Regions from separate parts of the Streptomyces sp. NPDC031426 genome, predicted to be linked through region 1. Evidence: riboswitches for the same ligand, from Rfam matches in the RefSeq annotation. Region 1 holds a riboswitch; the other holds the start of a gene.
The links. Region 1 has a riboswitch for cobalamin ahead of ACZ5NH_RS21365 (cobalamin biosynthesis protein). Riboswitches for the same ligand answer to the same signal wherever they lie in the genome.
Positions count from the first base shown of each region.

Region 2: it holds a riboswitch for cobalamin, as region 1 does, so the genes downstream of both, ACZ5NH_RS09255 (prenyltransferase/squalene oxidase repeat-containing protein) here and ACZ5NH_RS21365 (cobalamin biosynthesis protein) in region 1, are expected to answer to the same signal.

Region 1 covers NZ_JBVIJE010000009.1:318,782-323,931, forward strand. Annotated here, with positions in the region: gene cobN (cobaltochelatase subunit CobN) at 1-28, opposite strand, end outside; gene ACZ5NH_RS21360 (cobyric acid synthase) at 25-1,533, opposite strand; gene ACZ5NH_RS21365 (cobalamin biosynthesis protein) at 1,530-2,492, opposite strand; cobalamin riboswitch at 2,593-2,733, opposite strand; gene ACZ5NH_RS21370 (hypothetical protein) at 2,875-3,102, opposite strand; gene ACZ5NH_RS21375 (inorganic phosphate transporter) at 3,137-4,387, opposite strand; gene ACZ5NH_RS21380 (lysozyme) at 4,531-5,150, opposite strand, start outside.
Region 2 covers NZ_JBVIJE010000004.1:225,234-230,383, forward strand. Annotated here, with positions in the region: gene ACZ5NH_RS09250 (MBL fold metallo-hydrolase) at 170-1,201, shown strand; cobalamin riboswitch at 1,332-1,482, shown strand; gene ACZ5NH_RS09255 (prenyltransferase/squalene oxidase repeat-containing protein) at 1,601-2,827, shown strand; gene ACZ5NH_RS09260 (SCO2322 family protein) at 2,824-3,474, shown strand; gene ACZ5NH_RS09265 (energy-coupling factor transporter transmembrane component T) at 3,461-4,597, shown strand; gene ACZ5NH_RS09270 (ABC transporter ATP-binding protein) at 4,594-5,150, shown strand, end outside.

The DNA of each region.
Region 1 (5,150 bases):
CGGTCGACAACAACAACACTGTGCTCATGCGGGCGCTCCCGGTGGAATGAAAGGCAGTCCTTGCGGCGCGCCCGACTCGATGAGCCGCCAGAGCGCGTCCGTGTCCGCGTGCTGTTCGATCAGGTCGCCGAGCCGGTCGAGCTGCTCCTCGCGCAGCGCGGCGAAGGAGGTGTCCGGCGCGGGCACGAAGCGGCGGCCCGCGGCGGCGGCCACCTCGCGCAGAAAGGCCCGGCGGAAGCCGTCCGACTCCAGCGAGCCGTGCCAGTGCGTGCCCCAGGTCTGGCCGACCCGGCAGCCGTCGAGGAAGGGATCGCCGCCGTCGATCGTGGCGACCCCGTGGTGGATCTCGTACCCCTCGACCCGCTCGCCGAGGGCCTCCCCGGACGGCCGGGTCAGGGTCTTCTCGCGGGCGAACCGCACCCGCAGGGGCAGCACACCGAGCCCCGGGACCTCACCGGCCCGCGACTCGACCTCGTCCTCGATGCGCTCGCCGAGGATCTGGAAGCCGCCACAGATGCCGAGGACCGGCCGCTGCTCGGCGGCCCGCCGGACGACGGCGTCCGCGAGGCCCCGCTGCCGCAGCCACTCCAGCGCCCGGACCGTGCCCCGGGTCCCCGGAATCACCACCAGGTCCGCGTCCGCCAGCTCCTCCGGCCGGTCCACGAACCGCACCACGACCCCGGGTTCGGCGGCCAGCGCATCGACGTCCGTGAAGTTGGACATCAGCGGGATCGCGCACACGGCGACCCGCAGCACGTCCTCGCCGACGGGCGGGGGCACGGCGGACTCGCGGACCGTGCCCCGCAGCGAGACCCGCAGCCCGTCCTCCTCGTCGATGCCGAGCCCGTGCCGGAACGGCAGCACGCCGTACGTACGCCGCCCGGTGAGGCCGTACAGCATCTCCAAACCGGGCTCCAGCAACGAGACGTCGCCGCGGAACTTGTTCACCAGGAAGCCGGCGACCAGTTCCTGGTCCTCCGGCGAGAGCAGGGCGACGGTCCCGAAGAAGGAGGCGAACACGCCTCCGCGGTCGATGTCCCCGACCACCAGCACGGGCAGCCGCGCGTTCCGCGCGATCCCCATGTTCACGATGTCCGTCCGCCGCAGATTGATCTCCGCAGGCGAGCCCGCGCCCTCACAGATCACCGCGTCATACGTGCCCCGCAACTCGGCCAGGCAGTCCAGCACCGTGCCGAGGAGCCTCTGCTGCCGCCCGCCGTGATAACCGCGTGCGCTCAACTCGCCCACCGGCCTGCCCAGCAGCACCACCTGGCTGCTCTGCTCGCCGCCCGGCTTGAGCAGCACCGGGTTCATCAGCGCGGTCGGCTCGATCCGGCACGCCTGGGCCTGCATGGCCTGGGCCCGCCCGATCTCCGCGCCCTCGCGGGTGACGAAGGAGTTGAGCGACATGTTCTGCGCCTTGAACGGCGCGACCTTCACGCCCTGTCGCACCAGCCACCGGCAGATCCCGGCCGTCACGACGCTCTTTCCGGCGTCGGAGGTGGTGCCGGCGACGAGGAGTCCCCCGTTCACTTCCCACGTCCCTTCAGACCCTTGACGTTCTTGGCGAGGGAGCGCGCGGCGACCGTGCCGCCGAGCGCGAGCAGGCCGACGCGGCGGGAGAGCCGTACGGCCCGGTCGATGTCGGTGCCCCGGACGGCCCGGCCGGTGTCCCCGTTCAGCACGGGCCGGTGCTCGACCCGGCCGCCGTAGGAGAGCGTTCCGCCCAGCCGGACGCCGAGAGCGCCCGCGAACGATGCCTCCACGGGCCCGGCGTTGGGGCTCGGATGCCGGTGGGCGTCGGCCTTCCAGGCGCGCAGGGCACCGCGCGGGTCGGGTCCGGCCGCGGCGGCGAGTACGGCGGTCAGCCGGGCCCCCGGCCAGCCGGCCAGGTCGTCGAGCCGGGCGGAGGCCCAGCCGTAGCGCCGGTAGCGGGGGGACCTGTGACCGACCATCGCGTCCAGGGTGTTGACGGCCCGGAAGCCCAGCAGCCCGGGCACCCCGGCAAGGGCGCCCCACACCAGGGCGCCCACGACGGCGTCGGAGGTGTTCTCGGCGACCGACTCGACCACGGCCCGGGCGATCCCGTCGGCGTCCAGCGCCTGCGGGTCCCGGCCGCACAGATGCGGCAGCCGCGCCCGCGCCGCCTCGACGTCCCCGGACTCCAGGGCGCGCCCGATCGTGCGGGCCTCCCGGGCGAGCGAAGTACCGCCCACGACCGCCCAGGTGGCGGAGGCGGTCAGTGCGACGGAGGCGGCAGGGGAGGGGCGTACGGCGCGTGCGGCCAGCGTGCCGAGTGCGACGGCGCCACCGGCGCACACGACGGTGTGCACGGCGCCCCAGCCGCGGTGGTCGTGCCACAACGCGCGGTCCACGGCAGCGGCCGCACGCCCGAACGCGGCGACCGGATGTCCGCGGCGCGGATCGCCGAGGAGCAGGTCACCGAGAAGGCCGGCGGCGGCGCCGTACGCGTAAGTGCGATCGGCACCCATCGGCTCAGCCGGCCGTGGGTACAGGAGCGGGCCTGGTACTGGTCCTTCGGCAGCCGGGCATGGCGATCTGTGTCCTCACTCAGGGTGTCCGCGCCCTGGTTCGACGAGATTCGGCGGTGAGAGTTCCTGGCTCCCGGGGGTTCTTCCCCGGTGACAGTGGCGGGACCGCGCCGGATTCGCACCGGCTTCCTCTCCTGCCGCCGTACATGGCCTGGGCAGTCCACCACGCGCTCCGAACGGCCGTCAACTTGCCGTTGACCTGCGCGGGGAGAGTGTGCCGATCCCCACATCGTGGGGCGCCCGTGACCCCTGGGCATGGCGAAGGCTCCTCTCCGTCAGGGACGGAGAGGAGCCTTCGGACTGCCCGGTTCGTGCCGCTCGGTCAGGACTTGGAGACGATGAGGTAGATGCCGTACGACACCGCCGCGGCACAGGCGGCGAAGCAGAGGTAGGCGCCGGTGACGGCGAGGGCGGCGGAGTTGCCCTGGGCCGCGGCCTTCTCGCGCCGGGCCAGACCGTTGACGCCGAGGGTGAACAGGGCCACCAGGCCCACCGTGAACACGAGGCTGACGCCGAAGACGGAGCCGAGGGCCGACCAGTCGATCTTCATGGGGTTGCTTCCTTGGTTACCAGTGTGGCCGGGGTCAGACGGTGGCGGCCGGCGGGGCGGCCTCGGGCGCGGCCTCAGCGGCGGCCGGGGAGAGGATCGTGGCCGTCAGGTCCTCGGTGATCGTGCCCGCCGGGGGCGGGGTCACCGCGGCGATGGCGGCGGTCACCACGCCGGCCGGCTCCTCGGGCACGTCGACGACGTTGGTGTGGTCGACGACCTCGCGGCGGGAGATCTTCCAGATCGTGACGCTCGCGGCGACCAGGAAGACGGCGACGACTGCGGTGCCCCAGTCACCCAGGTCCGTGACGGACTCGGCGCCCGCGCCGACCAGCGCGGCGGCCGGGAGGGTGAGCACCCAGGCGACGACCATGCGGGTCGCGGTGGACCACCGGACCACCCCGCCCTTGCGGCCGAGGCCCGCGCCCATCACCGAGCCGGAGACGACATGCGTGGTGGAGAGGGAGAAGCCCAGGTGCGAGGAGGCCAGGATGGCGGTCGCGGCGCTGGTCTGGGCCGCGAAGCCCTGGCGCGGCTCCAGGTCGGTCAGGCCCTTGCCCATGGTGCGGATGATCCGCCAGCCGCCGATGTAGGTGCCGAGCGCGATGGCCAGGCCCGCGGAGAGGATGACCCAGGTGGGAGGGTTCGAGCCCGGGGCGATGGCGCCGCCCGCGATCAGCGCCAGGGTGATGATGCCCATCGTCTTCTGGGCGTCGTTGGTGCCGTGGGCGAGGGAGACCAGGCCGGCGGAGGCGATCTGGCCGGCGCGGTAGCCCTTGCGGGTGGCCTCGCCCTCGGTCTTGCCGCCGATGCCGTAGGAGAACCGGGTGGCCAGCATCGAGGCGACGCCCGCCACGATCGGGGCGGCGACCGCGGGGAGCAGCACCTTGGTGACCAGGACGTCACCGTGCACCGCGCCGAAGCCGGCCGAGGCGACGGTGGCGCCGATCAGACCGCCCATCAGGGCGTGCGAGGAGCTGGAGGGCAGGCCCACCAGCCAGGTCAGCAGGTTCCAGAGGATCGCGCCGACCAGGGCGGCGAAGATGACCTCGGGACGGATGCCGGTCTCGTCGACGAGACCCTTGGAGATCGTGTTGGCGACCTCCACGGAGAGGAAGGCGCCCACCAGATTGAGGGCGGCGGACATGGCCACCGCGATCTTGGGCTTCAGGGCGCCTGTCGAGATGGCGGTCGCCATCGCGTTGGCGGTGTCGTGGAAACCGTTCGTGAAATCGAACGCGAGAGCGGTTACTACCACTATCGCGAGGATCAGCGAGAAGCTTTCCATTTACCCAGGCAATCGTTCGAGGTCATTGGCTGGACGACCGTAGGCAACCTGAGTGAACAGAAGGTGAACTGCGGCGGGCGCCAGGGTGTCTGAAGAGGTGGTTCGAGGTTCCGCTCGGCTCCGGCGGCCCAGGCGCCCCTTGACTACCAGCCCCGGGCGAAGGTCCGCAGTCGGCTCGTGGACCCGTTGAAGAGATTCTGGTCACCCGGCAGCCGGCCGTCCGCGTCGAACTGCCAGAACATCCAGTGCTGCCAACCACCCGGCAGCGGCCCCGGCCGCGAGGTGCCGTGCCGGGCGATCCACAGGGCGTGGCTCCCGGCGAAGGCGTGGCTGTTGCCGGTGCAGAGCCGCCACCACTCGGTCGTCGTGTAGATCACCGGGCGGCGGCCGGTCTCCAGCTCGATCTCGTCGCTGAAGGACTGGATCCAGCGGACCATCTGCGTCCCGTCCAGTCCGTAGCACTCGTCCTTCCTGTTGTACGGGTTGTCCTCGATGTCCAGCGCGGGCGGCAGGGTCCGGCCGTCCGCCACCCAGGCCCCGCCGTTCCGCACGAAGTACGCGGCCTGCCGGGCGCCGGAGGACCTGTCCGGCCGGGCGAAGTGGTACGCGCCCCGGTACAGGCCCGCCTCGTGCGCGCCCTCGTACTGCTGGGAGAAGTACGGGTTGCGGTAGTCCGTGGACTCGGTCGCCTTGACGTAGACGAACCGCGCGCCCGTCGACCGGGCGGTCGCCCAGTCGACGGGCTTCTGGTGGGACGAGACGT
Region 2 (5,150 bases), on a different contig from region 1:
TGCGGTGCGAGAAACGAAGGCAACGTGACTATGTTCACGAGCTGTTCACGGAACCTCGGCAGATGAATCACAGTTACGCGATCATGTGAACCGCGGGCCACTCGGGGGCACTTGGAGCTACCTGACGTACCATCAGTTGCCGTTGGCAGTTGTGAGGGGCGGAGGGCCGATGGTGACGACGTTCGAGCACGGCGGGGGCGTACGGTCCGTGGCGGTGCCCATCCCGGACAACCCCCTCGGTCACACGCTGGTCTACGTCGTGGCCACCGACCGCGGCCCGGTGCTGGTCGACACCGGGTGGGACGATCCGGCGTCCTGGGACACGCTCGTGGCGGGACTGGCCGCGTGCGGTACGGCGGTGGCGGAGGTGTACGGCGTCGTCATCACGCACCACCACCCGGACCACCACGGCCTGTCGGCCAGGGTGCGCGAGGCCTCCGGTGCCTGGGTGGCGATGCACGCCGCCGACGCCGCGGTCGTACGGCGCACCCGGGAGGCCCGGCCCGAGCACTGGTTCAGCTACATGAATGCCAAGCTCGCGGCGGCCGGCGCGCCCGAGGAACACCTGGCGCCGCTGCGAGCTCCGCGCAGCCCCCGCACCCTGCCCGGCCTCTCCCCCGCCCTCCCGGACCGGGAGATCGTCCCCGGCGAACTCCTCGACCTGCCCGGCCGCAGACTGCGCGCGATCTGGACCCCCGGCCACACACCGGGCCACGTCTGCCTGCACTTGGAGGAGCAGCATCCCGACCACCGACTTCCGGGTCATGGGCGACTGTTCAGCGGTGACCACCTCCTCCCCCGGATCACCCCGCACATCGGCCTGTACGAGGATCCCGACGACGCGACCGTCACCGACCCCCTCGGCGACTACCTCGACTCCCTGGAGCGGGTCGGCCGCCTCGCACCCGCCGAGGTCCTCCCCGCACACCAGCACGCCTTCACCGACGCACCAGGCCGGGTAAGGGAGTTGCTCGCGCACCACGAGGAGCGGCTGGCCGGCCTGCTCGCCCTGCTCGCCGAGCCGCTCACGCCCTGGCAGCTGGCCGAGCGCATGGAGTGGAACCGCCCCTGGGCGGAGATCGGTTACGGCTCCCGGAACATCGCCGTCTCGGAGGCCGAGTCCCATCTGCGCCGCCTGGTGAAACAGGGCCGGGCGGAGCCGGTGGCGGGGAGCGAGCCGGTGGCCTACGTGGCGGTGTGACCGGTGGCTCACGTTGGTCCCGCCGGGAGACGGGCGCCGGGTCCAGGGCCGACGGGCCCTGCGCGCCCACTTCGGCTCCCGCCCCAGTCACGGTCGTGACCCTGGTCACCGCATCCCCGTGTGCACAGCCACTCCTCAGCCCGCCCGGGGCGGCCGGTAAAGTGGCGGGGTCGTCATCACACCCGTTCGGGGGGAAGCCGGTGCAATTCCGGCGCTGACCCGCAACCGTGAATCGTTCGTCATCGAACGGTGAGCCGGAACGCCCCGGGCGGGACGTTGACCGGCTCGCGTGCGTCGGTGGTCCGCCGCGCACGGCACCGTCGAGGTTTACGGAGCCGAGCCGCCCGGGGTGTCTCCCGTGCGCTGCCCGGCTCCCCGCAGGAGAGGCAGTCGCCGACCATGAACGTCCGCCGCAGTGCCGCGGCTCTCGCCGCCATAGGCGTGCTGGCCGCCGCCGCGCCCGCCACGGCCGCCGGCCAGTCCCCGTCCCCCTCTCCGAAGGTCGCGATCCCGTCCGGGCTGTACGGAAAGTCCGACCCGACCTACGACGGCGTGTGGCGCCAGTCGCTGACGCTCATCGCCCAGCGGACCCTCGGCTACCGGCCGGCGGCGAAGGCCGTGGACTGGCTCACCGGCCAGCAGTGCGCGAACGGCGCCTTCCCGGCGTTCCGCGGCGCCCCCGCCAAGGCCTGCGACGCCAAGGTCATGGTGGACACCAACAACACGGCCGCCGCCGTCCAGGCCCTGAAGGCGGTCGGCGGGCACGACGATGCCGTCGCCAAGGCGGTGGCCTGGCTGAAGTCCGTACAGAACAAGGACGGCGGCTGGGGCTACTCGCCGGGCGGGGAGAGTGACACCAACTCCACCTCCGTCGTCATCGGCGCGCTCGCGGCGGTGGGTACGGATCCGGCGAGCGTCGGCAAGGCGGGCAAGTCCCCCTACGACCTCCTCGCCGCCATGTCCCTCCCCTGCGACCAGGACGGCGGCGGCGCCCTCGCCTTCCAGCCGGACAAGAAGGGCAAGCTGGCCGCCAACGCGGACGCCACGGCGGCCGGGGTGCTCGGCGCCCTCGGCAAGGGGTTCGTGGCGACGGCCGCCAAGGCGCCCGCGCAGGACGCGTGCGCCAAGGCCGCCCGTCCGGCGCAGGTCGCCGACAACGCCGGTGCCTATCTGGCCGCGGCCGTCGGCAAGACCGGGCACCTGCAGTCCGCCCTCCCCGGCGCCAAGGACCAGCCGGACTTCGGCAACACGGTGGACACGGTCGTCGCCCTCGCCGCGGACGGCCGGACCGAGCAGGCCAAGAAGGCGTACGGCTGGCTGGAGAAGAACGCCGGGCAGTGGGCGGTGCAGAGCGGTCCGGCGGCGTACGCCCAGCTGATCCTCGCCGCGCACGCGGTCGGCGCGCAGCCCGGTGACTTCGGCGGCACCAGCCTCGTCCGGTCCCTCAACGAGCTGGGCCCGGCCCCGGCCATGGACTCCGCCGCGCACGAGACCAAGAAGGCCGAGAAGTCGGAGAAGTCCGACAGCGGCTCGGGCTTCGGTGTCTGGTGGTTCGTCGGCGTCTGCCTCGTCGCGGGCATCGGCATCGGCTTCCTGCTCAGCGGCCGGAAGAAGCGGCAGCCGTGAGGGCCGTCCGCCGCGCCGCGAGCCTGCTGTGCGCCGCGCTGGTCCTGCTGGCCGGGGCGGGTCAGGCGCACGCCACCGGATACCGCTACTGGTCCTTCTGGGAGCGGTCCGGCGGGCGCTGGACGTATGCCACGCAGGGCCCCTCGACCGCCCGTCCCGACGACGGTGCCGTGGAGGGCTTCCGGTTCGCGGTGAGCGCGGACTCGGCGGACGCGAGCCGACCGCGCGGGGCGGCGGACTTCGGCACGATCTGTTCGGGCACACCCGCAAAGTCCGGTACGAAGCGGGTGGCTCTCGTTCTCGACTTCGGCACCCCCGCCGACGCGTCGTCCGGCGAGCTGCCGCCTGCCCGCCGCACGGCGTGCGCGCGGGTCCCGGCCGACGCGACGACCGCGGACGCCCTGGCGGCCGTCGCCCCGCCCCTGCGCTACGACACCAACGCCCTGCTGTGCGCGATCGCGGGGTACCCGAAGAAGGGGTGCGGGGAGCAGGTTTCGGCGGCGGCCACGGGCAAGAGGGCCCCGGCGACGACCGGCAGTTCGGACAGCGGGCCGTCCCTGGGGTTGCCGATCGGCGTGGGGGCGGTCGTCCTCCTGGGAGGCGCGGCGATGTGGCGGTTCCGACGGCGACGCGATGACTCCGTCTGACTGCGGCCCGGTGGGGGCCGGTCGTACCCACGCGGCAGAGCCGCATATCGACACGGCCCGCGCCGCTGTCCACCCCGGTGCCTGGTGGCTCTGGGCGCTGAGTCTCGGTACCGCCGCCACCCGCACCACCAACCCCCTCCTGCTCGCCCTCCTCGTATCCGCCTCCGCCTACGTCGTGGCGACGCACCGCGGCAACACCGGCACCCCCACCGCCCACGCCTACACCGCCTTCGCCAAGCTCGCACTCGCCGTCCTCCTCATCCGCCTCCTCTTCGCGGTGGCCCTGGGCTCTCCCATCCCGGGCACCCACACCCTCCTCACGCTCCCCGAAGTCCCCCTCCCGCACTGGGCACAGGGCATCCGCCTGGGCGGCAGGGTCACGGCGGAGGCGCTCGTCTTCGCCGCCTACGACGGGCTCAAGCTCGCCACCCTCCTGATCTGCGTCGGCGCGGCGAACGCCCTAGCGAGCCCCGCCCGCCTCCTCAAGTCCCTCCCCGGCGCCCTGTACGAGACCGGCGTCGCCGTGGTCGTCGCGCTCACCTTCGCCCCGCATCTCATCGCCGACGTCCAGCGCCTGCGTGCCGCCCGCCGGCTGCGCGGCCGCCCGGACCGGGGTCTGCGGGGCCTGCTCCAGGTCGGACTGCCGGTGCTGGAGGGCGCGTTGGAGCGCTCGGTCGCACTCGCCGCCGCGATGGAGGCCCGCGGCTACGGCCGTACCGTCGAGGTCCCCGCCCGCGTCCGCCGTACGACGGCCGCGCTCACCCTCGGCGGCCTGCTCGGCGTGTGCGCGGGGACGTACGGGCTGCTCACCGCGGAGGGCGGCACCTACGGCGTCCCCCTGCTCCTCACCGGTGTCGTCGCCGCCCTCGCGGGGCTGCGCCTCGGCGGCCGGCGTTCACCGCGCACCCGGTACCGCCCGGACCCGTGGGACGTACGCGCCTGGCTGGTGACCGGCTCCGGCGCCACGGTCGCCGCGCTGCTCGGCGTGGCCGCCGCCCGCGACCCGGAGGCGCTGCACCCGGGCGTCGTCCCCCTGGTCGCCCCCGGCCTCCCCCTGTGGCCCGCCGCGGCGGTCCTCCTCGCCCTCCTGCCCGCCTTCGTCGTCCCCAAGGAACCGTCGTGATCCGCTTCGAGGATGTCAGCGTGACGTACGACGGTGCGGCCGGACCCTCCGTCCAGGGCGTCGACTTCGAGGTGCCGGAGGGCGAACTGGTGCTGCTCGTGGGCCCGTCCGGGGTCGGCAAGTCGACCGTGCTCGGCGCGGTGAGCGGTCTCGTGCCGCACTTCACCGGCGGCACCCTGCGCGGCCGCGTCACGGTGGCGGGCCGGGACACCCGTACCCACAAGCCGCGTGAACTCGCCGACGTGGTCGGCACGGTGGGCCAGGACCCGCTCGCCCACTTCGTGACCGACACCGTGGAGGACGAACTCGCCTACGGAATGGAGTCGTTGGGTCTCGCCCCGGAGGTCATGCGGCGCCGGGTCGAGGAGACCCTGGACCTGCTGGGCCTGGCCGGACTGCGCGACCGCCCGATCGCCACCCTCTCCGGTGGTCAGCGGCAGCGGGTCGCGATCGGCTCGGTCCTCACCCCGCACCCGCGGGTACTGGTCCTGGACGAGCCGACCTCGGCCCTGGACCCGGCCGCGGCGGAGGAGGTCCTCGCGGTGCTCCAGCG